DNA from 2 places in the Dyella sp. SYSU CM1112 genome. Region 2 is predicted to be linked to the other one. Evidence: riboswitches for the same ligand, from Rfam matches in the RefSeq annotation. Region 2 holds a riboswitch; the other holds the start of a gene.
The links. Region 2 has a riboswitch for thiamine pyrophosphate ahead of thiM (hydroxyethylthiazole kinase). Riboswitches for the same ligand answer to the same signal wherever they lie in the genome.
Positions count from the first base shown of each region.

Region 1 (15,992 bases), on a different contig from region 2:
GCATTGCCGTCGCAGCCACCGCCATGCTGTCGATGACCGGCATGGTCGTCGCGCTGGACGCCTATGGCCCGATCACCGATAACGCCGGCGGCATCGCCGAAATGGCCGAGTTGCCGCCTGACGTACGCGGCGTGACCGATCCGCTCGATGCCGTAGGCAACACCACCAAGGCGGTAACCAAAGGCTATGCGATCGGCTCCGCCGGCCTGGCTGCGCTGGTGCTGTTCGCGGACTACACCCACCGTCTCGCACTGGAGCATCCCGGGCAGGTCTTCACCTTCGATCTCTCCGACCATCGCGTGATCGTGGGCCTGCTGATCGGCGGGCTGATCCCCTACCTGTTCGGCGCCATGGCGATGGAAGCGGTAGGACGCGCGGCGGGTTCCGTGGTCGAAGAAGTTCGACGCCAGTTCCGCGAGATCCCCGGCATCATGGAAGGCACCACCAAGCCGGATTATTCGCGCGCAGTGGACATGCTCACGCGTTCGGCGATCAACGAAATGCTGGTTCCATCACTATTGCCAGTGCTGGTGCCGATCATCGTGGGCTTCGCACTCGGTCCGGTCGCGCTGGGCGGCTTGCTGATCGGCACCATCGTCACCGGTCTGTTCGTGGCCATCTCCATGACCACCGGTGGCGGCGCCTGGGACAATGCCAAGAAATACATCGAGGACGGCAACTTCGGCGGCAAGGGCTCCGACGCGCACAAAGCCGCGGTCACTGGCGACACCGTAGGCGATCCCTACAAAGACACGGCCGGTCCGGCGGTCAATCCGCTGATCAAGATCATCAACATCGTGGCGTTGCTGTTGATCCCCTTGTTGTAACCGATGCGAAGGGGATGGCCTGGAAGCCTCGCGGCCATCCCCTTGCTTTCGCCACTGGCGCTTTGAACACGGACATGCAAGCTGATGGCTCCGCGCGAGGGTTCTCCTTGCGCATGACCACGGAGCGGAAGCATGAGCTTGAAAACATCGATGCGGCTGGCCCTTGCACTCGCCCTCATAATGGGCGGCATGACCCAAGCCCACAACACCTCTGCAACCGGCGCGACCGCAAGCGCTGACGATCCTTATCTCTGGCTGGAAAACATTCATGGCACGCGCGCCATGGACTGGGTGAAAGCCCAGAATGCGATCACCGAAAAGCAGTTCGCCGAAAACTCCGAATTCAATCGCACACGCGATCGCATCCTGGAAGTGCTCGACTCCGATGCCCGTATCCCTTACGTCGAGCGCCGTGGCGAGTACCTCTATAACTTCTGGCAAGACAAAGCACATCCGCGCGGCCTCTGGCGACGCACCACGCTTGCCGAATACAGCAAGCCCGATCCCAAATGGGAAGTGCTGCTGGACATCGATGCCTTGAACAAAGCCGAGGGCAAGCGCTGGGTGTTCAAAGGCAGCGACTGCCTGAAGCCCGCCTACACTCGCTGCCTGATCAACCTCTCGCCCGACGGTGGCGACGCGGTCGAAGTGCGAGAGTTCGATATCCCTACCAAGTCTTTCGTGAAGGACGGCTTCGTCTTGCCGATCGCCAAGAGTCAGGTCGGCTGGATCGATGAAAACCATCTGTATGTCGGCACCGATTTCGGTCCCGGCACGATGACGACGTCGAGCTATCCGCGCATAGCGAAGATCTGGACACGCGGCACACCGCTCAGCGCCGCCACCACCGTTTACGAAGGCAAAATGCATGACTTGGCGGTGACTGCGTTCCATGACCGCACGCCCGGCTTCGAACGCGATTTCGTCACCGTCGCCCATGACTTTTTCCATAGCGATACCTATCAGCTCAAGAACGGCAAGCTGATCCATCTCGACATCCCGACGGATGCAAACGCCGATCCGCATCGCGAATGGTTACTGGTACAACTGCGCACGGCATGGACGGTAGGTGGTCATACCTATCCCTCCGGTGCACTCATTGCCACCAAGTTCGACGACTTCATGGCCGGCAAGCGCCAATTCACCACGTTGTTTGCACCTGATTCGCACACCGCGCTTTCCAACTACGCCTGGACGCAGCATCACCTCATCCTGGACATCATGGACGACGTAAAGAGCCGCCTGGATGTGCTGACCCCTCAGCTCGACGGCACATGGTCGCGCGCGGACATGCCTGGCGCGCCGACCTTCAGCACAGTCTCCGTGATCGACACCGATCCGGACAACAGCGACGAATACTGGCTCAGCGTGACCGGCTTCCTGACTCCTTCATCACTGGAACGAGGTGTGCTCGGCCAAGGTACGGCACAAACGCTCAAGCAAAGCCCGGCATTCTTCGATGCGTCGAAGTTCGAAGTCAGCCAGCACTTCGTGACCTCGAAGGACGGCACACGCGTGCCCTACTTTGAGATCGCATCCAAGCACCTGAAGCTGGACGGCCATAACCGCACCCTGCTTTACGGCTACGGCGGTTTCGAGGTGGCATTGCAGCCGTTCTATAGCGGCAGCATCGGCCGGGCATGGCTGGAACGCGGCGGCGTGTACGTTGTCGCCAATATCCGCGGCGGTGGTGAGTACGGCCCACGCTGGCATCAGGCCGCCTTGCAGGCAAACCGCATGCGCGCTTACGAAGACTTCGCGGCAGTGGCGGAAGATCTCATCAAGCGTGGCGTGACATCGCCCAAACATCTGGGTGCCGAAGGCGGCAGCAACGGTGGCTTGCTGATGGGCAACATGCTCACCTTGTATCCCCAGTTGTTCGGCGCGATTGCCTGTGAAGTACCGCTGCTCGACATGAAGCGGTATACCCATCTGTCAGCCGGCGCGTCCTGGATTGCCGAATACGGCAATCCGGACGATCCCAAGCAATGGGCCTTCATCAAGACCTTTTCGCCCTACCAGAACGTCAAGGCCGGCATGACCTATCCCCCCGTGCTGTTCTACACCACCACCAGCGACGATCGTGTCGGCCCGGCACAGGCCCGCAAGATGGCTGCGAAGATGGAAGGCATGGGCTACAAGCATGTCTGGTTCTACGAAAACACGGAAGGTGGCCACGGCGCGGGAGCTGATAACAAGCAGAGCGCACACATGCATGCGCTTGCCTATGATTTCCTGTGGGATCAACTGAAATAACGAAAAGATTCAGGGCTAAGGGGCGAGGGCGTTAGAATGACGGCCGGCTCTCGTCCCCCGCCTTTCAGCATGCCATCGCGTCTCTCCATCCGTCCCGAACTTCGCGAGTGGATTCTTACCACCACGCGCGCCGGCCATAGCGTTGAGTCCCTGCTCAAGCTGATGCAGGAAACCGGCTATGACCCGCGACAAAGCCGTGGGATTGTCGCGTCAGTGTTGAACATGCCGCTTTCCGCGTTGGATGCCCACGTCGAGGCACCCAAAAGCGCAGGCCGCCGTACACGACACCCCGAAGCCCCGGCGATGACCGTGGACGGCCGCGTCGTGCATGTCAGCTTGAGCGCGGAATCGCCCTCACTACGCGTCATCAATGACTTTCTGTCAGAACAGGAGTGCCGGGAACTGATCGCGCAAGCCACGCCACGTTTGCAGCGTGCGCAAACCGTGGACAGTCACGGCAAGCATCAGGTCGATGCACACCGCACCAGCGAAGGCATGTTTTTCACCCTCGGCGAATCGCCCCTGATTGCACGCATCGAAAAGCGTATCGCCAGCATGCTCAGCATTCCGGTCGACCACGGCGAGGGCTTGCAAGTGCTGCGTTATCTTCCTGGTCAGCAATACGAGCCGCACTATGACTGGTTCGATCCCAACCAGCCGGGCTTCGCGGCCATTACCGCGACAGGCGGCCAACGCATCGCCAGCCTGGTGATGTACCTCAACACCCCCGAGGCCGGCGGGGGCACCGCATTTCCGGAAATCGGCCTGACCGTGACCGCGCTGCGTGGCACGGCCGTCTATTTCGCCTACGACACCGGTGACACGGCATCCTTGCATGCCGGCTTGCCAGTGCGGAAAGGCGAAAAATGGATCGCCACTAAATGGCTGCGTGAGCGGCCGTTTCAAAAACCCTCGCGTTGAATGATCGATGTGAGCGATATCTGCTCAGGCCGATGTCATGAGTCGCACCGAACCATACGGATAGCCTGTTCGCGCCACGCACATCGCGCGCTCCATGCAATCATCATCCCGATGAGCATATGCATCGCGATGCTGCAGAGGATCCAGCTCGGCACGAACGGTGTTTTCGGCGCCGCTGACAACGGCACCACGACGCCATTCATGACGACGTAGAGCACCGCCCCATAGAGCGCACCATACAGCCACGGCCTGTCACGCAAGGCCTTCAACCTGCCGACAGCGGCGTAGTAGGCACCCACCATTACGCCCATGATGGTGTAATGAAGCAACCCGCCTAGCGCTCCGGCTTGCACACCCCCAACGAATGCGCGCCGGCCCAGCAGGCCTGCTGCAATGTTTTGCAGTACGCGTAACGGTGGCAGGTGATACAGCGCATGCCAAAAAGTACAGGCAAAAACCAAGTCTGCCGTGGCAAGCGCCACGACAACGGACACAGCAAACAGCGCCATGCGACGGACGCGCTTTGCAGGTAGCGCAGGCGAATCAACAGCTATCGACATCATCGTCACTCATTCCTTACAAAAACTTCCACGCGCCCAAAAGGCCCGCGAAGCAGTGGTGTAAAACTGCCCCGCGGGTGTGGGAAGCGAGGGAGACGTCGTCGCCGCCGGGTCTGCCTACGTCTGGGGAAGGACGCGGGCAGAGAAGATTTATTAGGGACACCCTGCGACCCGTTCAGACTAGGTATGTCGGCACGTTCCCTCCATAGCCAATTGCCCGTATTTTCTTAGAGCCAATAGGAGGGCGCGGTGTGTATCTAGAACTCGACGGCCATGGGCCGCTCTATGACCAGCTTACCCGTGCATTGAAAGCGTCCATTCTCGACGGCCGCATTGCGGCGGGAACACAATTACCGCCCACGCGAGAGCTGGCGGACGAGCTTGAGCTTTCGCGCACCACGGTGCTTGCTGCCTATGAACAGTTACGCGCAGAAGGCTTCATCGATGGCCGCGTAGGCTCTGGCAGTTACGTCAGCTATCTGCCGGCGAAATCTGCCACACACCATGCCAGCTCTTCCATTTCCGCGCCCTCTCGCTATGCGCAGCGCGCTCGCGAAGTGCGCGATTGGAATATCCCGCGCATGCACCGCGGCTTACGCTACAACCTGCAATACGGCAATCCGCTGGTCAATCCCGCACTCAATAACGCATGGGGACGCGAACTGGCTCGCGCTGCTGCATACACACGGCTCAACGTCACGGAGGTAGCGGGAGTGAGCGCGCTGCGCAAGCAGACCTGCGATTACCTGGCCCGTCGCCGCGGCGTGCAAGCACAGCCGGACGACGTGCTGATCGTCAGTGGCACACAGCAAGCTATCGATTTGACGGCACGCGTATTGTTGAATGAGGGGGATCATGTCGTCCTGGAAGAACCGCACTATTTCCTGGCGCACCAGGCACTGGCGGCGCATGGCGCACAACTTGTGGCAGTGCGCACGGACGAACAGGGATTGGTTTGCGAGGAACTTCCCAGGCAATCGCCACGGCTGGTTTACGTGACGCCCTCGCACCATTTTCCTACCGGCGCAGTACTTTCCAGGCAGCGCCGGATCGATCTGCTGCATTACGCCGAACAACACCAGTGCTGGATTCTGGAAGACGACTACGACGGCGAATTTCGTTACGACGCACATCCACTGGCAGCATTGCGCTCACTGGACGAGGGAGAGCGCGTGATTTATGTGGGCACATTCTCCAAAGTGATGTTCGGTGGGTTGCGCCTTGCCTACATTGTGATGCCTGCCGTGCTCCGTATGGATTTTCTCAACGCTAAATATCTCAGCGATATGGCGTGCCCGGTGATCGAGCAGGCGGCGCTCGCTCGTTTCATGGAAGACGGTGGTTTCGAACGCCATTTGCGCGTGGTGCGCAAGGAACTGAAGACGCGCCGCGAGACATTGATCGCCGGATTAAAGGAACATGCAGGTGATCGCGTGGCAATCACCACGACGCCAGCCGGCATGCATCTGGTCGTTTGGCTCCAAGGTTACGACGCGGCACGCTGCGAAGCGCTGATTGCCTATGCCCATGAGCAGGGACTTGGGCTCTATCCCATGGCACCGCTATATCAGCAAGCTTCGGAACGGCAGGGCCTTCTGCTGGGTTACTGCGGGCTGTCGGTGAACGAATTGCGCGAGGCCATGCGACTGTTTGGACAGTGCCTAAACCACATGGATCATGCGTGAGCATGGGTCATGATCGCGATGCTGTAAAAAGTAACCCGCCACCGTGCGCTTGAATGAGCCGCCACGTCAGATGGGGTTCCGGCGCGCTTCCCCGCCATGGCGATATGAATGCATCACCCTTCTTCGCTGGCTGGCCGCAGGATGCCTGGATGCTTTCTGCGGGAGGGGGATACCGGCCCGGATGGCCTATGGTGCGTTGCGACAGACTTTGCCTTATCCTGACTGGCTTTCCCCGTTTTAGATAGACGTAAGGAGTGCCCCATGGGCCTGGATATGGTTAACGCCGGCCGCGACGTGCCGAACGAAATCAACGTCGTTATCGAAATCCCCAAGGATGCCGAGCCGGTCAAGTATGAAGTAGACAAGGAGAGCGGCGCGATTTTCGTCGACCGCATTCTTTCCACGCCCATGCGCTACCCCTGCAACTACGGTTACGTGCCTGGCACGCTGGGCGGTGACGGTGACCCGCTGGACGCGCTGGTGATCCTGCCGTTGCCGCTGGTCCCCGGCTCGGTGATCCGCTGCCATCCGGTCGGCATGCTGAAGATGACCGATGAAGCGGGCAGCGATGAAAAGCTGGTGGTGATCCCGTCGCGTAAGATTTTCCCGGGTTACGCGCATATCGACGATATCAAAGGCGTATCCGCTCATTGGCTGGAGCGCATCGGCCACTTCTTCGAGCACTACAAGGATCTCGAAAAAGGCAAGTGGGTGAAGATCGAAGGCTGGGTCGGCGCCGCCGATGCCAAGGCGGAAATCATCGCCGGCGTGGAGCGCTGCAAGCTCAAGGCTTGAAGACGTCGACTCCCTCTCCTCTCTCGTTGGGGGAGAGGGCGTTGCCCAATCCCCGCTCCCACGGCGGCACATCGCCGAATTGTTCGGCCAGAAAATCCACGAAGGCGCGAACGCGCAGCGGCACGAGACGCCGCTGGGGCATCACGGCATAGATGCCGGTGTCGGCAATAGCGTAATCGGGCAACACCACTTTCAGCCGTCCTGCGCGCAAGTCCTCGTGCACGTGCCACGTAGAGTGCTGTGAAATGCCCAGCCCAGCCAGCGCTGCATCGCGAAGCAACTCGCCGAGTGTCGATTCCAGTTTTCCATTGATTCGCACGGTATGTAGCTCACCCTGAGCATCATGCAATCGCCACGTGTACTGGCGGCCGGCGCGGCCAACCAGAATCAAGCATTCGTGCCTGGCTAAATCCTCAGGGGTCTTCGGCATGCCGTACCGTCGCAGATAGTCTGGCGACGCGCACAGCACGCGCCGATTCACCGCCAGCTTGCGCGCGACCAGCCGTGAGTCATGCAGTGCGCCGATGCGAATGCCCAGGTCAAAACCCGAACTGATGAGATCCTGCATCTCGTCCGTGAGGTGAACGCTGAGCCTTACGCGCGGATGCCGGGCCATGAAGGCGGCCAGTAGCGGCGATACATATTGGCGTCCAAATGACGCCGAGACAGTCAGGCGCAAAGTGCCGCTCACATCCGCCGCACCCTGGCGCAAGCCGGAAGTCAGCGCCTCCAGATCCTCGACGAGCGGGCGCCCTTGTTCGGCCAGCGCCAGGCCCTCGGGCGTGGGATGCAGGCGGCGGGTTGTCCGGTGTAGTAGACGCACCCCAAGATCGTGCTCCAGACGCTTTAATCGCTGGCTGGCGACCGCGACTGACACATCCAGACTCCGCGCGGCGGCGCTGATCGAGCCCTGGTCTAACACTCGCATGAACAAGATAAGGTCACCGACACGGTCCATATTTTCAACATTTCATTGAAAGTGATTCGGCATCTTGGTGGTTTTTAAAGAAGATGCAAGCGTCTACGCTGACGTCCACCGCTTTCGACCGGACTCGCTCGATGCCCGCCGCCACTCGCTCATCTCGTCCCATGCCCCTGGCGCTGTATGCCCTAGCCGCTGGCGCGTTCGGCATAGGCACCACCGAGTTCGTGATCATGGGCTTGCTGCTGCAAGTAGCCGCTGACTTGAAGGTAAGTATCGCCACGGCAGGCCTGCTGATTTCTGGCTATGCGCTGGGCGTGTTCGTGGGCGCCCCCGTACTCACCGCCGCTACGAGCCGGATGCCGCGCAAAACCGTGTTGATCGGCCTGATGGCAATTTTTACTATCGGCAACATCTGCTGCGCCATCGCCCCCAATTACGCCCTGCTGCTGTTGGCGCGCATTATCACCTCGCTCGCGCATGGCACCTTTTTCGGTGTGGGCTCGGTGGTGGCCACCAGCCTCGTCGCCACCGACCGCCGTGCCTCGGCTATTTCGATCATGTTTACCGGGCTGACTCTTGCCACGCTGCTAGGCGTGCCGGCCGGCGCATGGCTGGGGCTGCACTTTGGTTGGCGCTCGACTTTTTGGGCCGTCGCCGCCATCGGCGTCATCGCCATGGCCGTGCTCGCTGCACTGGTGCCTGCCAGCGACGAACACAGCAAGAGCATTGCGTTGCGTGACGAGTTGCGTGCGATCGGCCATCCCTCCGTGCTGCTGGCCTTGCTGATGACCGTGCTGGGCTTTGCTGGCGTCTTTACGGTGTTCACATACATCCAACCGATCCTGACCCAAGTTACCGGATTTACCGAGCGCGCGGTGTCTCCCATCCTGTTGGTGTTCGGCGTCGGATTGATTGCAGGCAATCTGCTCGGCGGCAAACTAGCCGATCGGCATCTAATGCGCGCACTGTTGCTCACGTTGGCTGCGCTGATCGTGGTGCTCGGCGTGATGACGTTTGCCTTGCACCATGCGTGGCTGACGGTGCTCTTCGTCGGATTGCTTGGCGTAGCCGCTTTCGCCACAGTACCGCCGCTGCAACTGTGGGTGCTGCACAAGGCGCATGATGCGCAAAACCTCGCTTCCAGCCTGAACATTGGTGCATTCAATCTCGGCAATGCGCTCGGTGCGTGGCTAGGTGGTGTTGTCGTGGCACGTGGACCAGGCCTGGGCTCACTCACCTGGGTCGCCGCACTGGTCACGTTCATGGGTCTTCTAGTCGCTCTATGGGCACGGCAACGCGATCTCAGCCACCAACACCTGCCACATGGCGCATGCGCAAGCGGCGAAGCCTGATCGCTGCAACCACTCTCCATCGATTGATCTCTACAGAAACCTCGATCATGGAATACCGCTTTCACATCCTCTTACCCTTGCTGCCCATACTGGAATGGGCCTTTTGTCGAACGCAACTCACCCGCCGCGCAGGCAACTTGATCGCACATATGGAGATATCGCCATGAAAGCCGTCGCTCTTATTCGTTATTTACCCATCGAAGATCCACAATCGTTGATTGATGTGGACCTACCCACGCCGGAGATCGGCCCGCACGATCTGCTCGTGCGTGTCGAAGCGGTTTCCGTCAATCCGATTGACACCAAGCTGCGTGCACCAAAGCCGCAGGTGGAAGCACAACCACGCGTGCTCGGTTTCGACGCCGCAGGGGTCGTCGAAGGCGTAGGCAGCGAGGTAACGGGCTTCAAGCCGGGCGATGAAGTGTATTACGCAGGTGACGTCACGCGTCCCGGCAGCAACGCGCAATGGCAGGCCGTGGATGCACGCCTGGTGGCACATCGGCCGCGCCGGCTGGACGCTGTAAGCGCTGCAGCATTGCCGTTGACCGCACTTACCGCCTGGGAGCTGCTATTCGAACGCATGTCCTACGATTCCGAGCATGGCGGCGAAGGCAAATCGCTATTGGTCATTGCTGGCGCCGGTGGCATGGGATCGATCGCGATCCAGTTGGCGCGACGTGCTGGATTTACGGTGATTGCCACCGCCTCGCGGCCGGAAACGCAGGCCTGGTGCCGCGCCATGGGCGCACAACACGTAATCGATCATCGCCAATCGCTCACGACGCAATTGAAGGCGCTCGGTTTCGAACAGATTGACGCCGCCATCAATCTTGCCGATACATCCCATTACTGGGACGAGCTTGGCGAGCTGCTCGCACCGCAAGGGCATGTCGGCTTGATCGTGGACCCGAAAGCGCCCGTCCATATCGGCGGTGCTTACAAGGCCAAATGCATCGGCATTCATTGGGAAACAGTATTTTCCCGGCCACGCTTCAAAACAGCAGACATGGCGGAACAGGGTCGCATTCTCGCGCGCGTGGCAAACCTCATCGACGAAGGCGAACTGCGCAGCATTCAGCGCGAAGCCCTCAGCCCGATCAACGCAGAAACCATGCGCGAAGCACACCGCCGCCTGGAATCGGGCAGCACGATCGGCAAGCTGGTCTTGTCCGGTTGGTGAGCCTATTTTCACCAGCAGGCGGAAAGCGGACTTGCTTCCCGCCTGCCCTTATTCGCTAGATCAATGCCGCGTGGCCGGTTTTGCCGGCTCGCCCTTCTTGCCCAACTCTTCAAGCAAGGTGGACAGGTCCTCGGCATGTTCTTCTTCCTTTGCCAGGATCTCCTCCATCATGCGTCGCGTGGTCGGATCGTCGTGACCGAGGTATTGCACGATGTCACGGTAACTATCGATAGCGATACGTTCGGCAACGAGATCTTCCTTGATCATGTCCACCAAGTCGTCGCCTTCCACGTAATCGGCGTGACTGCGGGTGAGCAGGCCATCCGGATTGAAGTTGGGCGCGCCTTCCAGTTGCGTGATGCGCCTCGCGATCTGGTCGGCATGGCCCTGTTCTTCCTGCGCATGCTCCAGAAACTCGGCCGCGACACTTTTGGAGTGGATGCCCGACGCCATGAAATAGTGGCGTTTGTAGCGAAGCACGCACACGAGTTCGGTGGCCAATGCTTCGTTGAGTAGCTTGATCACTGTCTTGCGGTCGGCTTTATAGCCTTCAGTGATCGCGCCCTGATCGATATGTTCACGTGCGCGCTTGCGGATAGTCTGGATATCCGTCAGGAAAGGCTTTGCCGTCATGGCGGTCTCCTGTAAACGAGTGACAGCCCCATCCTGTCTTCACTACCGCAAAGTACAGGTGAAATTAGAGTAGTCGGCGCGTTCCTTCGAACCTGCCTGTCTACGGCAACATGTAATCGAACGTATAGAAATGCTTACCCTGTTCGATCTGGATCTGCATGGTTCCCGTCAGCCCAGTCAATTCATCCGTACCGGAATCCGGCACAACCATCACCGACAGCTGTGGCGTACCGCGATCCATGATGCCGTGATGCTGCAGCACGAAGCTTCCACGCCTGCCCTGCAGCACACCGCTGACCCGCTCCAGGGCTACATAGCCGGCCGACCCCTGTACCTGCCCCATCGCCGAAAGCATTTCACCGATGCTGACGGCGTCCAGATCACCGCGAAACTGTTTGTCGATCGCCAAGCGCCCTAGACCGGCATCCTCGCGATCGGGCCGCGGGGATTGCGGCGTCAGCGTCACTTCGAAAGCTCCACTGGCTTGCATGGATTTTCCCTCACAATTAGATGGAAATCAGAAGCACGTGAAATGGCTGTCTCACGCTACAGCGTACCCCACAGAGCAGCCCGGGGTGCTACCGGCCAGGAATCGCCTCAAATCCATGCAAAACAAGGCAATACCCGCTTAGCGCACTGGCTGTATCGGCCTCTTTGGCGATGCGCCAGGTTTTTATGGAACTTATACGTCGGCCGGCAACAGCGTTATCGCAATTTTATGTCGCGGCGCCGGACAATGGCGGCATGAAGATTCCCGCAACACGCTTTGCATGGTCGCTACGAACGAAACGGGGCTTCGGCCAGATCATTCTGGCCGTGCTTTTTCTGCTCTCCGTATTCGAACTATCGCACCCATCCATAGCAGGCCGTGATTTTGTTGATCTTTGGCGCGGACTAGCGATTGGATCGTTGTTTCTTTTCTTCTGCTTGCCGGCTTCCGGCCGCTCTCATTCGGATCTCTGAGAGCCTGTCTGCGCGTTCCACGTTGACAGGCTCCCCGCCCAGCAGCCGAGAAAGCGCCGGCTGCCGGAAGTCCCAACGTCACGCCTTGTGATAAACCTCGGCGCCCTGTGCGCGAAACTCGGCAGCCTTCTCAGCCATGCCTTCCTCCAGCGCGGCGATTTCTTCCACGCCGTGTTCCGCAGCGTAATCGCGCACGTCCTGCGTGATCTTCATCGAACAGAATTTCGGCCCGCACATGGAGCAGAAGTGCGCCGATTTGTGTGCATCCTTCGGTAGCGTTTCATCGTGGAATTCGCGCGCCTTTTCCGGGTCGAGCCCGAGGTTGAACTGATCGTCCCAACGAAATTCGAAACGGGCTTTGCTGAGCGCGTTGTCACGCACCTGCGCCCCCGGATGGCCTTTCGCAAGATCGGCGGCGTGCGCGGCAATCTTGTAGGTGATGATGCCGTCGCGCACATCCTGCTTGTTCGGCAACCCAAGGTGTTCTTTGGGCGTCACATAGCAAAGCATGGCCGTGCCGAACCAGCCGATCATGGCCGCGCCGATGGCGCTGGTGATGTGGTCGTAGCCCGGAGCAATGTCGGTAGTGAGCGGCCCTAATGTATAGAACGGCGCTTCATGGCATTTTTCCAGCTGCCGCTCCATGTTCTCTTTGATCAGTTGCATCGGCACGTGACCAGGGCCTTCGATCATCACTTGCACGTCGTGTTTCCAGGCGATCTGGGTGAGCTCGCCTAGCGTGTCGAGTTCACCGAATTGTGCCGCGTCGTTCGCATCGGCCACGCTGCCGGGGCGTAAACCGTCGCCCAGGCTGAACGACACGTCGTACGCTTTCATGATGTCGCAGATTTCCTCGAAATGCGTATAGAGAAAATTCTCCTTGTGATGCGCGAGACACCATTTGGCCATGATCGAGCCACCACGCGAGACGATGCCCGTGACGCGCTTGGCGGTCAGTGGCACGAAGCGCAACAGCACGCCGGCATGGATGGTGAAGTAGTCCACGCCCTGCTCGGCCTGTTCAATCAATGTGTCGCGGAACAATTCCCAGGTAAGTTCCTCAGCGATGCCGCCTACTTTTTCCAAAGCCTGGTAGATCGGCACCGTGCCGATCGGCACCGGCGAATTGCGGATGATCCACTCGCGCGTTTCATGGATGTTCTTGCCGGTGGAAAGATCCATCACGGTATCGCCGCCCCAACGGATCGCCCACACCAGTTTTTCAACTTCCTCGGCGATACCTGAGGACACCGCGCTATTGCCAATGTTGGCGTTGATCTTGGTAAGGAAGTTGCGGCCGATGATCATCGGCTCGCTTTCCGGGTGATTGATATTGGCTGGAATGATGGCGCGGCCACGCGCCACTTCGTCGCGCACGAAAGCCGGCGTGATCAGCTTCGGTAGCGATGCGCCGAAGGATTCGCCCGGATGCTGCTTGCACAGCGCACTGTCTTTCAGTGCTTCAATGCGCTGGTTCTCGCGAATCGCGATGTACTCCATCTCCGGCGTCACGATACCGCGGCGTGCATAGTGCATCTGGGTGACATTGGCGCCTGGCTTGGCGCGCAGCGGCGTGCGCGTATGGCCGAAGCGTACGGTGTCGAGCTGGGCATCCGCCGCGCGTGCACGGCCGAAAGCGGAACTCAGGCCCGACAACTGCGCCACGTCGCCGCGTTCGGCGATCCACCCGGCCCGCAGCGCGGGCAAGCCGGCGGCAAGGTCTACAGCATGGTCCGCATCGGTATAAGGGCCAGAGGTGTCGTAGACCGTGATCGGAGGATTGGATTCGCCACCGAACAGCGTCGGGGTCTGGGCCTGGGCCACCTCGCGCATCGGCACTTTCAGATCAGGCCGGCTGCCTTGCACATAAATCTTGCGGGAGCCGGGAATAGGCTGGGTCACCGCTTCGGAGAGGGCTTGCGCGGCACGCGCGAGGTCGGAGGGCAAGGCATTCATCGGCATTCGTCCTTCTGGTATCCGCGATCGGATGCGGCATTCGTGCGGATATCCGCACAGGATCGAAGCGACGGCGCCAGCGCACGATGGTCCGTGCGGCGAAGCTCCCTACACCGGTGCTAACCGGATCAGGTTCGAAGGGACTCTCTCAGCCGACTGCGGTCGGCACCCCCGCTTCCTAAATAACCCGTTACAGGCCCGCTTATTTGAACACGAAGCGAGGTGATAGACGAGTGCAGGATGGGGGCACGATCTCAACGCGGCGCGTAGGCACGCACAAACATGATGACGCCCGCGCGGGCGTTCTCTTCCACTTCTTTCGCATAGGCCTGCGCGCAATCGGCGCAGCCGAACATGCGCCGCATCATCATGTCGCCCTTGATCAGGGAGATGAATTGCATGCTTGCGCGGGAAATATCGTCGATCTGAAGTTTGCCGGCATCGACTGCCTGCTGCAGCAAACGCTCCATCAGCGCCCGGCTGCGCATGGGACCTTCTTCCCACATCAGTTTGCCGTAGCGGGGATTGCCCTGTCGGCAATCGCTCAGGATGGCGCGGAACGTGCCGACGTTTTCCGGATCACAGTCCAGGCGCGCATGAATAAGGGCGATGCGGGTAAGGATGTCGCCGATATCGGACGCAGGATCGAAGCTATAGGTTTCTTCCGGCAACAGGTCCTGGATGCGCGCGCGGATGACTTCGCGAAACAGGTTGTCCTTGTCGCCAAAATGGCTGTAGACGGTGAGTTTGGAAACACCCGCCTCAGCGGCGATGGCATCCATGCTGGTACCAGCGAAGGCATTTCGTATGAACAGCGCTTTCGCGGCATCAAGTATGGCCGCGCGCTTCTCCATGTCCTTAGGGCGGCCTGGCCCATGCGGCTTGGTCAGCGGGATCGAGTTCATGGATGCACCTTCACAAATCAAAAAACCCAATTTATTATACGGGTCGGTTTACTTATTTCCTGAATGATACCGAATATTTCGGCTCATGTGCGCAACTAACCCAGAATTGGCGCTTAGCGCTGCTTATCGCAAGGCCCAGCGCCTGCTGGCCGAGTGGCTGGAGCAGCGCCGGACAGCGCGGAGACAGGTCTTTGCGGTTCGCGGTGCGCTGGCGCAGCTTAATGCGACGGAACGCCACAGCCTATCGCGCTGGCTTGCATGGCTTTGCGTTGCTGCCACGCGTCGAGGTGAGTCGTTCATGGGTCGTATCCGGCGGCTCGATGCTGCGCTTTGCGTGAGTACCGAAGCTGCGCTGACGCATTTGCCGGTCATGATCGATCTGCGCGCCATTCGCCATCAGCGAAAAAGTGCGTAAGTGTCCGCGGACACAAGGTCTTACATGACTTACGTCAGATCGTTGCGATGACTTCCGGCACTTCGTGCAGCACCGGCCTGACCGCACCCTAACCATTGTCGAAACAGGGTCTAAACGCTTATCCTTTTTGACCTTTTTCGATCCACACAGGCTTGTTTTCCAATGGCGATGAACTTCGATCAGGCGCGTCAAAACATGGTTGAGAACCAGGTGCGCCCCTGGGAGGTGCTGGATGGTCGCGTGCTCGACGTGCTTGGTCGTGTCCGCCGCGAGGATTTCGTTGCGCCCGCGCATCGCCAATTGGCATTTGCCGATTTATGCCTGCCTATCGGACACGGCGAAGTGATGATGAAGCCGGTGGTGGAAGGCCGCGTGTTGCAGGCGCTGGCGTTGAAGCCGGAGGACAAGGTGCTGGAAATCGGCACCGGTTCGGGTTTCCTCACTGCGTGCGTGGCCCATCTCGCCACGCATGTGACCAGCGTGGATATCCATGCTGACTTCACCGCCGCCGCTGGTCAGCGACTGCAAGCTGCCGGCATCACCAATACGCAGCTCGTGACCGGTGAAGCCGTCGATGCATGGCATCCGCAGGGCACATTCGACGCCGTGGTTGTCACAG
Region 1 is NZ_JBZEGI010000007.1:20,322-36,313, forward strand. Features, by position in the region: gene AC4HNJ_RS11550 (sodium-translocating pyrophosphatase) at 1-827, shown strand, start outside; gene AC4HNJ_RS11555 (prolyl oligopeptidase family serine peptidase) at 960-3,083, shown strand; gene AC4HNJ_RS11560 (2OG-Fe(II) oxygenase) at 3,153-4,004, shown strand; gene AC4HNJ_RS11565 (hypothetical protein) at 4,040-4,567, opposite strand; gene pdxR (MocR-like pyridoxine biosynthesis transcription factor PdxR) at 4,816-6,249, shown strand; gene ppa (inorganic diphosphatase) at 6,511-7,044, shown strand; gene AC4HNJ_RS11580 (LysR family transcriptional regulator) at 7,034-8,002, opposite strand; gene AC4HNJ_RS11585 (MFS transporter) at 8,104-9,321, shown strand; gene AC4HNJ_RS11590 (zinc-binding alcohol dehydrogenase family protein) at 9,485-10,501, shown strand; gene AC4HNJ_RS11595 (ferritin-like domain-containing protein) at 10,562-11,134, opposite strand; gene AC4HNJ_RS11600 (DUF3224 domain-containing protein) at 11,235-11,624, opposite strand; gene thiC (phosphomethylpyrimidine synthase ThiC) at 12,176-14,053, opposite strand; TPP riboswitch at 14,142-14,236, opposite strand; gene AC4HNJ_RS11610 (TetR/AcrR family transcriptional regulator) at 14,308-14,958, opposite strand; gene AC4HNJ_RS11615 (hypothetical protein) at 15,044-15,373, shown strand; gene AC4HNJ_RS11620 (protein-L-isoaspartate O-methyltransferase family protein) at 15,536-15,992, shown strand, end outside.
Region 1: another riboswitch for thiamine pyrophosphate. It lies ahead of thiC (phosphomethylpyrimidine synthase ThiC); the one in region 2 lies ahead of thiM (hydroxyethylthiazole kinase).

Region 2 (15,992 bases):
GTGACGAGATGTCGGCAGGTAGGGGGGCTCCCGCACGAATGGCGCATCGAACTCATGGTGCAATACCTGATCGTAAGTTTTAGGGATGATCGGTCTCAACACACGTATGCCTGTGTGCTGGCCGCCTCGCGCATCCGCGAATGCAAAGCGCAACACCCTGTTCCAGCCGGGATCAAGCGCCTACTTCAGCCCAATAAGGCCGCAAGCAAGCACTGGCTCCCATGCCAGTTCATGACGTGTGATTTATCGACAGGCGACCCTGATTGGATTCGCCCCAGATCTCGCACAGATTCCCGATTCGTCCTCGAATCGGAGATATGCAGCGACATCCCCCCTGTTCCCTAGGCCTTCAATAACAAGTTTCTTGCCATAAGCGAGACAGTGTGCCCATTTTCGCAGAGCAAAAGATGCGATTGTTTACGTCGCGTGGCCTTCGTGGCCTAAGCACCCTCTCGACAAGCGCACTGTAAATAGTTGACTCGCGCCTCACAATCTCCAAAACTAACCAATACTTGCATTTTCTTGCGCGCTGTAGACCCCGTGCGTGCTTTGACGCGTTCAATTGAGGGTCAACGTATAGCCAACCCCTCTTACGGCGATCAGGGGAAGTTCTCTACCGGCTTTCCTTGTGACCTTATTTCTCAAACGATGGATCAGCATCTCCAAACGTGCGGGGTCGAATCCGGGCACGACCGCAGCAATTTCGTCAATGAGAGCGGCGCGCGAAGTCGGCTCAGGCGCGGAAGCAGCCAGGCGATTCATCAATAGCCGCTCGGTCCTCGACAATGGGATTACGGCACCTCCAGGCGCAAGCAGCTGCCAGCCCCCTGCCTCCAAACGCCATCCCGTAGACGCCAGCTTTACTGACGTTGCGGTTCCTACTCGCCTGCTTAGGCTGTGCAATGAGGCAGCCAGTACTTCTATATCAACCGGCTTGACGAGATAAACGTCTGCGCCTTCGATCAAGCCGCGCACGCGGTCAGCGGTCGAGTTCAGACTGGAGAGCACCGTGATGCCGATATCCGATTGAGCACGGAGGTGTCCAATGATCTTGAACCCATCCTCGTCCGGTAGTGCAATATCCAAAACAACCAAACGAAAGCGTTTGACAGCAAAAAGACGGTAAAACTCTCCTGCGTTACCGACCCCTTCTGCATTGAAACCAAATGTCTTGAGTCCTGGCACCAAGATCTCGTCTCGCAATTGGGCATCATCTTCCACTATCAGGACGTTGCCCTTTCCACTTTCTGCCATGCCTTTCCCCTGCTCCAGACACTCTCTGAGCGTCGGTTTTTGCAGCTCATCCAGAACCCTACTGCCGATTCCAGACCTTCAAAGCCACGGGAGGTTAAGACCTAAAAGTCATAAAAGTCTATGTGCAACCGTGCATAGAAAACGACTAAACCCGCCTTGGCTAAAACGATGCACCGCCTCCCCGTAAGAAAGCCAGGGTTACCTGACACATCTACTGGCATTCGGATCAGCAACTCACACCGGATGACCATGATACGCAGCGGTGCCAGATTTCCAGCATGTTCGACAACGACACATTGTCGAAAAGATCGCTCGCAGACAACGCTGATTCAATCACAAAAGATTGAAGCTATCGAAAGAGCATTCAGCAGTTTTGCGCACGGCTTCAGCGTGCTTGCTGCGTTTCATGACCCACAGCATGCATGGCGTGCCGGAAAGTACCAGCAAGCGCCTGTTCGGGCCTTTGTTCGAATAGTTCCTAGACGCAAGCTGTCAATGTAACGATAGCCTGCTCAAGCGGCTTCAGATCGACTTCATGCATGCGCTCATCGTCAAGCGCAGCCTGGATGATCTGGGCCTCAGAGGCCACATCTGAGAGCTTGAACCATCTTGCAATGCCTAGAATGCGATGAATAGCGTGCCACGCCTGCGGTCGTGCTTGACGACGCAATGCTTCACGCGCCACATCAAGTTCATGCGCCACGTCTTCCAGAATTCGCTCTCGCAGTTTGGGCCACTCCTCGGCAGGAATACCTTCCGGGGGCTGTATGGCCGACGTCACCGACGCTGGACTGGTAAACACGCGTGTAACTAACGTCCGAAGCTGATCGAGGTCGACGGGCTTGACCAACACCTCGTTCGCCCCTGCCTCCAGGCAGGCTTGGCGCTGGCGTTCCATGGCATTGGCTGTCAGCGCAACGACATAAGCGTTCGTACCGGTAACCGCTTCCTTGTCACGTATGTGGCGAATCAAGGTCTCGCCATCCATCACCGGCATTGCGCAATCGGTGATAACCAGCTTATGTGACTGCTTTTCATAGGCTTGCCAAGCCTCCAAGCCATTGATGGCAACATCAAATTGCTCAACTCCCAACAATTTGAGCTGACGAATCAGCAGTTCGCGATTTATCGCCTGGTCTTCAACCAGAAGGATGGATTTATCAGCAATCGGCAACTTGACCGGCACAGCCGGCTCTACGACGGGAATCACCATGGACTCATGGTCAGCTGCCTGCTCCACAGCGGTGTTTGTGCCCTCGGGCATTGCATGAATGTCTACAGGCAAGGTCAATCCAATATCAATGCTCGTTCCTTTCCCGAGCGCACTACGCAGCTGAATATCGCCGCTCATGGCCTTGATGAGGCGTTTACAGATAGCCAGTCCCAGCCCCGTTCCTCCCTGATGCCTCATTCCTACCTGGACAAAAGGTTCAAACAGGCGGGTCTGTTCCGCCTCATCGATGCCGACACCGGTGTCGCGCACCGTCATGGACAAGCGCTGGGTTTGTGTGACCGCATCAACGGGCAACGCCTCAACGACAATACCGATGCAGCCTTCATCGGTGAACTTGAGCGAATTGCCCACGAGATTCAATAGCACTTGCGCGATGCGCTGCCCGTCGCCCACGTATCCAGGCGCTATCAACGAGCTGACAAACACATCAAAGCGCAGGCCCTTCCGCTTCATTTCCGGCGCAAACAAACCCATCACCTCCTCGACAACCGTTCTTAGTGAAAACGGACGGTTTTCGATCGTCAGGTGGCCTGACTGGCTTTTCGAGAAATCCAGAACGTCATTCAAAATACGTAGCAAGGTACGCGCCGCTCCGCGAGCCATATCGAGCAGATGTCGGTCCTCCGCATGCATGCGCGACCGGTCCATCAAATCCAGTACACCGATCACCCCGCTCATGGGCGTACGGATCTCATGGCTCATCGTGGCCAGAAATACATCCTTTACCCGTACAGCTTGCTCCGCATCCTGTTTCGCACGCGCCAAGGATTCCGTTTGCATTTTCAGCTGAGTGACATCCGTGAGGTAGCCGGAGTAGATACAACCGCCATGCGTATTCTGATGGCACACCGCTTCCAGCCGCACCCAAACGCTACGGCCATCTTGCAAATCCAAGATCAGCTCCTGCTCGATAGGAGCATTGGACCTTCGGGAGCGCAACAAGGCACGCCATAACTGCCGGTGTGCCTGTGAAGAAACCATGGCAAGCCATCTTTCCGGCGCCGCCATCAGCTCCTCTTGTGACAGGCCGATAAGCTTTTCCGCATAATTGCTGATGAAAACAGGGCTAAAACCCCGACCGGTGCTATATCTGACCTGAAAGAGCATGGCCGGGAGCACCTGCGTCAACTCCATCAATTGACGCTTCAAGGCACGCTGTTCGCGCTCCATAGCACGCAGCTCGGAAACATCCACGAGAATACCCAGAAGCGCCCGGGGGCGACGCCTTTCTTCGGCAACCATTTGCAACCAATAAATGACATCATGCGTATCGCCCGAGTTAGAGCGATATTGCAATTCACCCTGGACCAGCTTGCCAGTGGATAGCACCTCCCTGGTGATAATCTCAAGCTGGTCATTGCTTGCAACGTGTTTCGGGTGAACGTCACTCGCCTTTTTACCTAGCAGCGTTTCGGCCTTGCGCCCTACGATTTTTTCGAATGCCGGGTTGACGGAAATGTAGCGTCCATGAAGGTCTTTTACGAACACGGGAATCGGAGCGGTTGCCATCAGCGACTGTTGAAACTGGATCTGGAACCGCAGTTCCTGTTCAGTCCAATGGCGTCGGCGTATTTCCTTGCGCAAGTAAACAATAATGAGGCTGAGGACAATGATGGAAATCAGCACCACAATGCTGATGGGAGTAAGCACTCTCCACAGTGTCCGACGTGGAACACCGTACTCTAGCGAAGCAGAAAGCCATGTGTTCTGAATGCGTTCCCGGTCTTCCTCCGGAATCGCCTTGAGGACGCGATCCATCAAAATACGCAGGGGCTCATACGCTGGCGCCACGCCAAAGGTCAGTGATTGGCTGTAACCGGTGGCACCCGAGACTTGCAGAACGCCAGCATAATGCTGCTCTATCAGGCGCGCTGCTACCCCAAGGTTGCCGATGAAGGCATCGGTCTTGCCACCGGCGACCAGGTGCAAGCCCTCTTCCACGGAGTCCACCTCGATACGGTGAAACGCCACCAAGCTGCTCAATCCCGGTGCGACACCCACACCACTATCCCTCACCATCGCCACATTCAACCCGTCAAGATCACGAATGTCCCTCACGGTTCGCCCATCTTTGCGAGTGACGATGACTTCGGGATAATCGATGTAAGGCTGAGTCGCCAAAAACGGGGTTGTCAGCTGATTGCTCTGCGACATGGCCGCCAGCACGTCAACTTGGCCGCTATTGGCCAGACGTACGGCGTCGCTCCAGGATTTGCTTGGTACACGCTCGATCCTGAGGTGAAGAGTCTGCACGATGTACTTCAGATAGTCTGCCGAAATGCCGTCCAACCTACCGCTAGCATTGACGAATGCATAAGGCGGCCAAGTGGAATCAAAACCGAGTCGCAAGACAGGCAGCCCGGCGAGATAAGCACGCTCTTGATCCGTGAGTGGTACATGCAGATCGTAATTTTGCCCCCTAAGTTTATCGGGAGATTGCGCACGCGCTGGCGTTGTACAGGGCAACAGTGCTATGCATAACAATAAGGCACGCGCTATCCGTAAGCCGAAGGCCACTCCCTTACAGGGCATTTTTTCATTCCTCCGCGGAGCCCGCACTATCGTCTAGATCGATACGCCGGCAGTACTCCAGTAACGCCTGGTTGGTGGGCAATCCTAGCTTGACCTGAGCACTGCGCTTATGCCTGCTGACCGTTTTGCGGCTTCGATTAAGGCGGTCGGAGATTTGCTGTGATGTAAGCCCTTCATAGGCGAACAAGCGCAGCACTTCAATTTCTGCTTCAGTCAGCTTCGACTCGCGTCCGGTTTTGATTTCAACCTCACGGCTCGTCAACAAGGTACGCAAAGAAGGACTTACATACTTACGCCCCATGCTCACCCCACGCAGGGCAAACCCGAGTTCGCTCACGTTACCCTCTTTTTCGATCAGCCCCATCACGCCCCTGCGCAGCAAGGTGCCTAAAACGCCGGCATTGCGTAGTGCGGTAATGACTACAATCGGAATGTCCGGATGCAGGCGCATCAGCCTTTCGATCAAATACAGCCCGTCACGACTATGATCGTCAGGCATCGAAAAGTCGGTCACGACAATGTCGCAAGGCGTGTTCGCCAACACGCTGAAAAGTTCCATGGGCGACCCCGCTTCGCCAACCACCCTGGCGATGCGATTGGACTCCAATGCCATGCGAATGCCGTAGCGAATAATAGGATGGTCATCCGCTAGCACAATATGCGGGATGGCACTTTGTTCGTTGCTCATTGCGTCCCCTCTACACCTCTAGCCTCAATCCCGATAAGGATGGCGCAAATTGCAACCGAGGGTGTGACGCCCATGAGGACTCCTGATCTGACGGGCTCTTGCCTCTTTTTCACGAGATCTTCACATCCCAACTGGTCGAGGTCAACGAATCCCAACCAGCGCAATATTCATAAAGTCCCTGGTGATTTCAAGCCGAATGTGAAAGCAGCCCACATCATTGCCTTCTTGCTGCTCCCAGACCGGGAAATATTCCGAAGAACCAGCTCTGCCTGACAACAGGACAGGAACTCATTGCAAGGTGCGCAAAACTACCGTCAGCATAGGAAGTCGCGATAACTTACAAACCTACCCTCACCATTCAGCGTGAATGGGCGTGACCTCAGCAAGAGATCGTGCCACCCGATGCATCAAAATGCGTTGCATCACAGCCAAAGTGACCGTCCACTTCTCGCAACGTTGCGAGTCTTCGCACGCCTCATGGAACTGTGCAATCGCCTCCTCATAAACCCTATTTTGCACGAATTTACTCAAAATTTTAGGAGATTTGTCTCAAACATGAGGCCACCTAATCATAAATAAAACATTAATTACTTTAAATTCAATTTATCAATAAATAAAATTTCAAATAACAGAAACTAATAATGAAAATTACACAAACACTTCGTTATAGGCACATACTTTTTATAAGACTACGTCAGACTGACAAGCCAAGTTCAGTCATCACACGAATTATAAGATCTACACCGGCGGGTGATTCTTTACCGCACGAAGCCGCCCCTTACAACAAGTTCTGCACAAAGGTTTCACCCACCATTGATCCGTCCATGCGCAACGTCCGATCGCCTTGCTTGTGCATTTCCAGGATCAGTTACAAAAATGTCGAAGGCTCCAGACAGCCAGACAAAGGAAGATAGACCTCATTCCGGGCAGCTTTCCACGATTTTTCAGGGTGGACTACTGTTTCTTGGAATCATGGCTTGCATGTACGCGGCAAGAGAAGTCGTGCTTCCTATCGTGCTGCCATTTTTCCTCAAGCTGCTGGTTCAGCCTGGCATGAAATTAATGAAACATCTGCGCATCCCACGCCTCTTTGCGGCCTTGCTGGCCATGGCATTGCTGCTAGGCTGCGTCGTTGGCCTGGTATTCCCGGCGCCATTCTGGCGGTCCCTTTATGGGCGATCACCAAGATCATCTGCGACCGCGTAGGTCCACTTGCAGCCTTGGGACATTTCATCCAGGGCGACCGGCACCTTCTGCAGCCGTGACATTGCGATGATGACGGTCGCCCCCAAGCCAGCGATAAACCCTACGCTTCAACTACGCTTGGAAGATACGCCCTTCCCAGCCACATCATTATGCGGGACCAATAATGTGGCCTTGTAAGTCGGCCCCTTGTCCTGCGGTCCACACAGCTGACCATGGAAAGTCGTCCATATCGACTTCCCGTCCACCACCACGGCGACATAGGCAGGCTGGACGCAACGTCCCGGGTCATAGACATCCTGGGAAACCCAGCGTACTTCACTGGATACCGTCTCATGCGGCAACAGTTTGATCGGCAAGATGACCGGCCCAGGATGCATGCCGGGCGGAGACCGAAATGCAGCGGGCAACGTTTGATGATACATATCCTGAAAACTCAGCTCAGGACGGGCCGGCAGCGTGCAAGCACTCGAGCTACTGTTCTGCAAGATCAGAAACATCCCCGACTGAGACATACCATCGAAATACCCATGGCCATCATCCACGCGAAGGCGAACCTGATCAGCCTGACAAGAGGGAGCCGTTTGCGATAGCACAGGAAAAGCCACAACACGCGGCGCAATCACTACAGCGGCCAGTACCCATATCGCTTTCAAATACGAACGCAGCATATCCCTTCTCCTTATGAAAGCATCACGTTCAAAAAATCCATCCATCGATTGGAGCCAAGCATACAAGGCATTGGTTTTTGAGTCTCTTGAACCATACGTCATTTCCGCGACACGTATGCGTTATCAGTGACATACCAACGCCACGGGTAATCGGCTGCCTTGGTGATACCTATGCGCGTGGTTTGAACCGGATGATCCGGGGGATCAATCCCATCGTCTGCCAGCCAATAAGTTCGTGCCGCCACGAGATCGACTCCATCCTGCTGCTTGGTGATGCTCATGGCCTGCGTGAGGCAGGCGGGTCCATTGCATAACTGGCGGTCACTTTTGGCCAGCGGTCGTGCTGCCTTCATGAGGTCCAAGCCCGCCAGCGGCTGCAAGGCGCGGATCAAGATCGCAGTACCCGCTCCTTCTGGTCCGCAAACGGCATTGCTGCACCAATGCATGCCATAAGTGAAATACACATACATATGCCCGGGCGGACCAAACATCACGGCATTACGCGCCGTCTTGCCCCGATAAGAGTGAGCGGCGGGATCATCCCCACCATGGTAAGCCTCGACTTCAACGATGCGCCCGGCACGACCATCGCCACACACCATCACCTTGTTCAATAACTCCGGTGCTACCTGCAGGGAATCGCGATCATAGAAAGATCGGGGCAGCACACGGGCTTTTCGCGTCGCTACAGGAGTCATAGTCGCATCATAGTAAGGCAAGAACCGACAGTATCGATTTGACAACACCTCGCAGCTCGGCCAACCTCTGTGTTCACCTGGGGTGCCCCGGCAAGGGGCTGAGATTCTGCTGGCGCACAGGCGATATACCGTGCCGCGCAGTGACCCATTGAACCTGATCCAGTTCGTGCTGGCGTAGGGATGGTGCAAGCATGGTGATACGCATGCTCATCGTTCGGCGACGGCTGACACGGGTCTTCTCCCGGAAACCCACCATGACTACCGCCACTCTCCTGTGCCACGGCAAACTGCTTGAGCAAATACGCCGCGAACCGCCTCTCGTCCAATGCATCACCAATTTCGTCGCCATGAACTTTGCCGCCAACGTCTTGCTGGCGGCAGGTGCCTCGCCTGCCATGGTGCACGCACCCGAGGAAGCCGGTGAATTTGCCAGGCTCGCGAGTGCCGTTACGATCAATATCGGTACGCTTTCAGTGCATTGGCTGGACGGCATGCGTCATGCGGCCAAGGCCGCCAACGAAAGCAGCAAACCGTGGGTGCTTGATCCGGTAGCGCATTTTGCTACGGCATTCCGCCGACAGGCGATCGAAGATCTGCTTGCACTCCGTCCCACGGTAATTCGCGGCAATGCTTCGGAAATCATGGCGCTCGCCGGCAGTGCAAGTTCTGGGCGTGGTGTGGACAGTGGCGATAGCGTCGCGCATGCAGAAAGCTCTGCCGTTGCCCTTGCCCAGCGGGCACAAGCCGTAGTCGCCGTCACGGGCGCGATCGATTTTGTCACCGATGGGCAACGTGCCATGCATATCGCGGGAGGATCGGCCCTCATGCCCCAAGTCACCGCCATGGGCTGCGCGCTTACCTGTTTGATCGGTGCCTACGTCGCCATGGCACCGGCATCACCCATGGCCGCCACCGTATGTGCACTGGCCAGTTTTGCCGTAGCAGGGTCGCAGGCCGCACTACATTCCGCAGGCCCAGGTTCGTTCGCCTGGCGCTTTATCGATGCCCTTGCGGCGCTGGACGCAGAGACGCTGCAGTCGCAGGCCCAGGTCACACTCGTATGAAGAAACCCTTCGACCTCTCTCTTTACCTGGTGCTCGATCCCGATCTTTGCCAACAACATTCCATGCTGGAAACAGCGCGTGAAGCGGTTGCTGGCGGCGTCACCATGGTGCAAGTACGTCACAAGCAAGCATCCACCGCCGAACGCGTCGCCCTTGCACGTGCCATCAAGGAAACGCTGCAAGACACATCGGCCATTGTCGTTATGAACGACGATATCGATGCAGCCATCGAAGCTGATGTTGATGCAGTGCACATCGGCCAACGTGATACAGCATCTTCCCTGGCTCGTGCTCGCATAGGACCTGACATGATCCTCGGGGTGTCGGTCAATTCAGAACAGGCCGCGCATGCGATCGACCCTGCCATCGTCGACTATGTCGGTATCGGTCCCGTGTTCGCTACGCCGACCAAACCTGATCACGAACAACCGATCGGTTGGGATGGACTCGCTCGCATTGTCACGGCAAGTCCTGTTCCCGCAGTCGCCATCGGAGGCTTGAAAAGCCGGCACGTCGCCCAGGCCATTGCTGCCGGTGCGGATGGAATTGCCGTGGTATCCGCCATCTGCGGCATGCCTGATCCACGGCAAGAAGCACAAACTCTATGGAACTGCATCGTCGCAAGCCGCACAGGCCGCTAAGCGGAGGGTTCATCTCATGCGGCTTGTCACGTGGAGCCTCCGCACCCCCATTTCGCCTGCATGTTGTTCTTGACGACGCGCAACCAGCATACCCACTCAAAATGGGCGCACCTGCTACGGGAACCGCAAATATGCGATAAAGGACGTGCCGGGAAGTCAGGCGCCGGGGAGGGGCCCCTCCTCAACATGGATGACCGATGCCCGACCGGGCCGCCCCTCAAGGCGGCTCGTTTCTTTTGCGGCTATCGGCGTGCGCCTTCCCTGCCTGCGCAGCCTACCGCAAGTGTATCGCAACGATGCCAACCGTCAGCATCGCCAGGCCCGCCGCCAGCCACGCCACCTGATCGCCTACTCGCCCTGCATGCAAGGTACGCAATGTCTTGATCGTGATATGCAGCGGCCACAGCAAGCGCTGCTTCAACAGCTTCACGGCAAAGAGCTGCGTGCCTGCGATGAGGACAGCCAGACCGACCGCCATCCATCCCGATAATTTGCCGCTCATCGCCACAGCCGGAATGACTGGCGTCGCTTAGGCGTGGCCGCCATCGAGGACAGACCATGCCGGCATATGCACAAAGGTGGCAGCAGCAACACGCACCATGCGTTCCAGCGGAATCGGCGCCACCACATCCACGACGACCAGCACCGCCAACGGCACCAGCATCAGCACCAATGGACGATCGCCGCGTTCGGATTCGTCCGCATCCGCTGCCTTCTCTTCCGGCAATTCCCCCTTGCCGAGAAAAATGCGTACCGCTGCGCGCAATACAGCTCCACCGGTAGTTGCCGACGAAATGACGATGATGGCTCCCAACCATCCATCACCCGAAATTTTTCCGGCACCCTCCACCGCTTCAGCCCCCGCCGCCATCACACCTACGGGCAAGCCTGCGAGGCAAAGCGCAGCGACGACAAATAAGCTCGCCAACACCACCCGGAAACGCGCACGTCCATAAAGCTCAAACTCATCGACGCTATCCAGCATGGCGGCCAGCACGCCCGCTCCCATGAACAACGCGGCCTTCACCATCCCGTGACCCAGCATGTAAAGCAGCCATCCGGCGGCACCGTGTACCGTGATCAGGCTCAGCGCTGCCAGCATCACGCCGACGTGGCTAACCGTGGAATAGGCGAGCAAGCGCTTGAGATGCGTCTGCTGCAACGCCATGAAGCCGCCCACCACGGCCGTTACCGCCCCCAGCGGCACCAGCAACAGATGTGCAAGCGCCATGACGGGCGGCACGCCCGCGAAAACAATCGTCATCAACCGGCCTAGGCCAAACAAACCAGCCGGCACCATGACACCCGAAAAAATCACCGAGACCGGCGATGGCGCCACCGCATGTGCATCCGGCAACCAGAAATGGAACGGCACGCTAGCCGCCTTGATCAGCATGGCCGCCGCCATCAGTACGAACGAGGCACAGGCGAGCACATCATTGTGGCGTTCTGCCAACACCTTTCCTACCAACGCCATATCCAAGGCGCCCGTGGCCGCATAGGCCAGCCCCACGCCAGCCATCATCAAGAAGCTGCCGAGCGTATTGACCACGGTAAAGTTGAGCGCTCCCTCAAGCGCCGCATCTTCCAGGTGATATCCCGTAAGCGCGAAAGCAATCACGCTCATCGTTTCAAACCACACGAAGATATTGAAAAGATCATGCGTCAGGCAGAAACCGATCAAGGCCGAGCAAAACATCAGCATCAGTGCATGAAAATGTGCACGCACCTCCTCGAAATAATGCCAGGCGAACAGGAAGGTCAGCGCAAACAATCCTGCGATGAACGCGCCTGCGCCCGCCCCCGCGCTGTCGACCACGAAGCTGATGCCGAGCACCGGACCATGCGTCGGCGCCCATCCGCCATACCAGTAAACGAGCGGCGCGCCGACTGCTGCGTGCGCCAAGAACATGCACTCCGCACTTACTGCCGCCGTCACAAGCATGGCCCATAGATCCACCCAGCGGCGCGGTACGGTCTTTTCCAACAGCAAAGCCATAGAAGCCGCCAGCAGCGGCACCACTACCGGCAGCGGTATCCAGCGCACCCAATTCAAGGAATTGGCTCCAGTTCTTCCGGATCGAGCGTTTTACGCCGCTTGTGCAATTGCAAGGCCAAGGCCAGCAACAACGCTGTCACCGCAGCGCCAACCACCACGTCCGTCAGCACAAGCGCCTGCATGACCGGATCCACCGCCGGCGTTCCCGGCGGATGGTCATAAAAGATCGGCGGCCCGGCATGCCACACGAAACCGATCGCCAGCAGTAATACATACGTGCCCGACTGCACCACGGAAAGACAACCGATCAGATGCACGTAATGCCGGCTTGTCACGATGCCGTAAATACCGATGATCAAGAGCCACGCCGCAGCCAGCCAGGGCAACATGCCGAGGATCATGGTGGATCGTCCTCCTCCGGCTCGCGCGTTTCTTCCAGGAACTCGATCAGCGCATTGGCAAAGCCACCGGCAATCGCTATGCCCACAGCGACATTCATGAGAGGGATCAAGCCGCCACCGGTCAGCGATTTCGGTTCGCCTTGCGGTAATACGTTCTCAAGCAGGCCTGCACCAAGCGCCATGGGAAGCAAGCTCACGCCCACGCATGCGACAGCACCAAACGCTTCGGCAAGCTGCATCGCGATCGGCGGCATCGCCCGTCGCCAGGCGCGATACCCATCCCCGAGAAATAGCAGCAATACCGCAGAGGCAAACAGCGCACCTGCTTGAAAACCGCCACCCGGCGTCAGTTGTCCATGCGCCAGCACATAGACCGAAAATGCCGCCGTCGCCGGGAGCATCCAGCGGACGAGCAAGGCGATGGCTTCGCTGCGCGCCGGCAAACGACGCCCATCCGTATGAACAGGCTTGCCCGAGGCATTCTCGCCGCGACCACCCCGCAACAACACCGCCAACCCGGTCGTGGCAGCAACAAAAATAAATTCCTCACCCAGTGTATCCACGCCGCGCACATCGAAAATCACCGCCGTGACCACGTTTGTCGCCTGCCGCATCGAAGGCACGTGCGTATTGATGGCAGCCCCATAGGCAGGAAGCTTTTCGCCGAATCCAGGCATATGCAATGCCACCACGATGATCGCCGGCGCCATGACCACCAGCGATATCACGCAAAGCAGGCGACGAAGCAGCACTGCGGATATCATCGCGGAAGATTCCTTCGGCCACTGCTGCGAATATTGGCAAGCACCGCAAGAAACATCACGGGCACCAAGGCAGTGCCTACGGCAATTTCCGAATAAGCAACGTCAGGAGCTTCCAGCACCAGAAACAACACGGCCAGCATCAATCCATGGGCGCTGATCATCAGCACCTGTCTGCGCGGCCGGCGCGTTACGGCCACCAGCGTGCCGCTGAGCATCACCATTATCAGGCAGGCGGCAACGACAGCTTTCATGCCTCACCACCCTCCTTCGGCCGCATCAGTCGCCCCAACGCATGCGCCACGCCTATGCCGACCAGTGCATTCAACAGCCACAGGAACGCCACTTTCACCGTACCGATAGACGTCCCTGTTTGCACTATCGCCACCACCAACAACAAAGGAGACGTGGCGAGCGGCATGAAGCTCACTACATGCAGACGATCCATACCACGGGGGAGCCGCCACAGGGCCGCGGCAGAGACCCAGCAACACGTCACCAACAAGCCCAGTGCCAGTCCAGTCAGCACAGTCATAGCCAGCGCTCCATGAAGAACGCATAAGCCAGGGTCCCCGGCAATCCAAGCAGCGTAAGCGTCAACGCAAGATCGATGTATGAAGGCTGCTGCATCGCCCATGCCATCAACACAAAGATGATCGCCACCAGCGTACCGATGAACTGTATCGCCAGCGGCCGGGTATGCAACGGACCGCGTCGAGCTGCGACCAATCCAGCGAGCAACGGTGGAAACAATGCGAAGACTGCTAGCCAATACATCGCTTACTCCGGCCGAATGGTGCGATTCACGCGATGAACCCGCAAGGCTTCGTGGTGTGCCTCGGTAACGTACGCCAGTGGCCCGAACGACGTCGTCAGTATCGCCAGCGCACGCCGTTTCGGAATGACATGCACATCCCTATCGCGAACCAGCACAGGCGCAGGTTCCATCCGCAACCGGCCAAAACGACGACGCCATAACGCTGCCGTGACATGCCAGCCACCTTCAGGTACATCGCCTAGCGCGCCTTTCACCGCTAAGCCCAGGACGCGCGCACCATCTGGCCGGCCGGCAAAGCGAAATGCGGAATGCCTAATCAGTCGGGCATGCCACAGCACGGCAAAACACCCTGCCAGCAAGGCAATCACGATTTCCGGCGCCGACACACTCCCCGCGAAAAGCAGGCAGACACCGCCAAACACCAGAATCTCCAGCCCTAAGCGCCACATCTTCACGCTCCGCTGAGGTTATCGGCATTCTTCCATGCGGGCTGTGCATGAAATGCGTACATGATGAGCTTGTGCGGACGTGACGCCTCCGCGACGCAAACTGCACAGCCCATCCACAGCCTGCTTCCACGCCATTTACTGGGGCACACCATTCACCGACGCCGCATCGCAGGACATTTCCGGCGCCGTGCCGTATCCGAAAACACGCACGGAGTGCATCGATACGTGTTTCGATCCTGCATGAATGGAAAGCGCGGGGGACCGAATGCTTACCTTCCTCGGTTGCACGCTTTGAGCCAAAGCAGCGTGCCTGCCTCTGATGCAGTCACGACCCAGCCAAAATGATAACGAAGCAAGCGCGCCGATCATCGGCCGGAGTGGCGCGACGCGCGCAGTACAGGCGAGCAGTGTGAGCAACAACCATACGCATGAATGTCATTCACCCTTGGCTTTGTCTCAATTCGAAGTGACAGTGCTGTATTTCCTTTCCGAATGGCTTATATCTGTCCAGGGGTAACGAAGCGCGTCCATGAAGAGATGGATTGGCACTTTTATCCTGCAAACCGACAACCCCATACAAGGAGACGAGTGATGGAAACGACTTATGCCAAGCAGTTGCGCACGGTGGCTGATGAGAGCAACCCGGCAGGCCCGTTATTCATGAGCGGCAAATTTGCCGAGGAGGAAATGACACGTACTCGCATGATTGATACGTCCATGAGTAGCTGCACCCTTTGCAGTAATAACAGGGTTGCGTGTGGCTGAAATACAGCACCGATAACGTCCGACGCACTGGTGCGGACACACATCACGGGGCGGCGCATCTCCGCCCCGGCTCCACCTGAAAAGTGGACTTATCGTTCGCTCTCAAGCATGGACGCCCATTGAAATATTTCGGAACGGGAATGTCTTGCGTCAAGCCAGGCTGACGGCAGCTTAATGGATCGACTCGCTTCGCACTCGACGCCATATCGCATCGTTCCTCATAAGGCTCGGCATCCGCATGGGAGTTTTCTGGACCCATGATGCCGGTTTTTCATGGCATCCCATCGCGATGAACTTAATGTCGACCAAAAAATCATGACTATCGCTAATGACGTACCGTTTTCTAGATCGCTGCAAGGACTGCTGTCGCCAGCAGAAAACCTGCTAAGGCATCCGCTACGTCAAGTTGCAGGACTTGAGGAAAAAGAACACGAACTGATCTTCAACGCCGTAAACGATAGTTTGCTATTCACCTTGCATGGCCGCTTGGCACGCATTTTATTGGTGGAGCTTCATGCGGCGCGCGCGAATGGTATTCTTGTTGGTAAAACCAGCGAACAACGCTGGGCACATTTCATCGATCTTTCCTCCACGCCTGGGTTCTGGAAGACGCTGCAACAGCATTATCCGAGCCTGCTTCCCCGTGTTCACTGCATCGTGCGCAACCGTTGCGCCGCTGCCCTTGAATTTGCACGGCACTGGGTTGCCGACCGTGCAAGCCTAGGTCCGCTTTGCGGAGATAGTGCGGGCGCATTACAAGCCCTGGGCTTCGACGCGGGCGACAGTCACAAGCAGGGACGGACCGTGGTCATCGTCACGTGCGAAGGGGGCAAGCTTGTCTACAAGCCGCGCCC
Region 2 is NZ_JBZEGI010000009.1:53,393-69,384, reverse strand. Features, by position in the region: gene AC4HNJ_RS13760 (YDG domain-containing protein) at 1-56, opposite strand, end outside; gene AC4HNJ_RS13755 (response regulator transcription factor) at 559-1,254, opposite strand; gene AC4HNJ_RS13750 (ATP-binding protein) at 1,733-5,020, opposite strand; gene AC4HNJ_RS13745 (response regulator) at 5,025-5,708, opposite strand; gene AC4HNJ_RS13740 (hypothetical protein) at 6,585-6,914, shown strand; gene AC4HNJ_RS13735 (DUF4232 domain-containing protein) at 7,022-7,684, opposite strand; gene AC4HNJ_RS13730 (DNA-3-methyladenine glycosylase) at 7,681-8,280, opposite strand; TPP riboswitch at 8,349-8,479, shown strand; gene thiM (hydroxyethylthiazole kinase) at 8,535-9,344, shown strand; gene thiE (thiamine phosphate synthase) at 9,341-9,985, shown strand; gene AC4HNJ_RS13715 (hypothetical protein) at 10,260-10,487, opposite strand; gene AC4HNJ_RS13710 (complex I subunit 5 family protein) at 10,515-12,032, opposite strand; gene AC4HNJ_RS13705 (NADH-quinone oxidoreductase subunit K) at 12,038-12,385, opposite strand; gene AC4HNJ_RS13700 (MnhB domain-containing protein) at 12,382-13,149, opposite strand; gene AC4HNJ_RS13695 (Na(+)/H(+) antiporter subunit B) at 13,146-13,400, opposite strand; gene AC4HNJ_RS13690 (hypothetical protein) at 13,397-13,681, opposite strand; gene AC4HNJ_RS13685 (monovalent cation/H+ antiporter complex subunit F) at 13,678-13,923, opposite strand; gene AC4HNJ_RS13680 (hypothetical protein) at 13,927-14,373, opposite strand; gene AC4HNJ_RS13675 (DUF6229 family protein) at 14,965-15,138, shown strand; gene AC4HNJ_RS13670 (type 2 lanthipeptide synthetase LanM family protein) at 15,454-15,992, shown strand, end outside.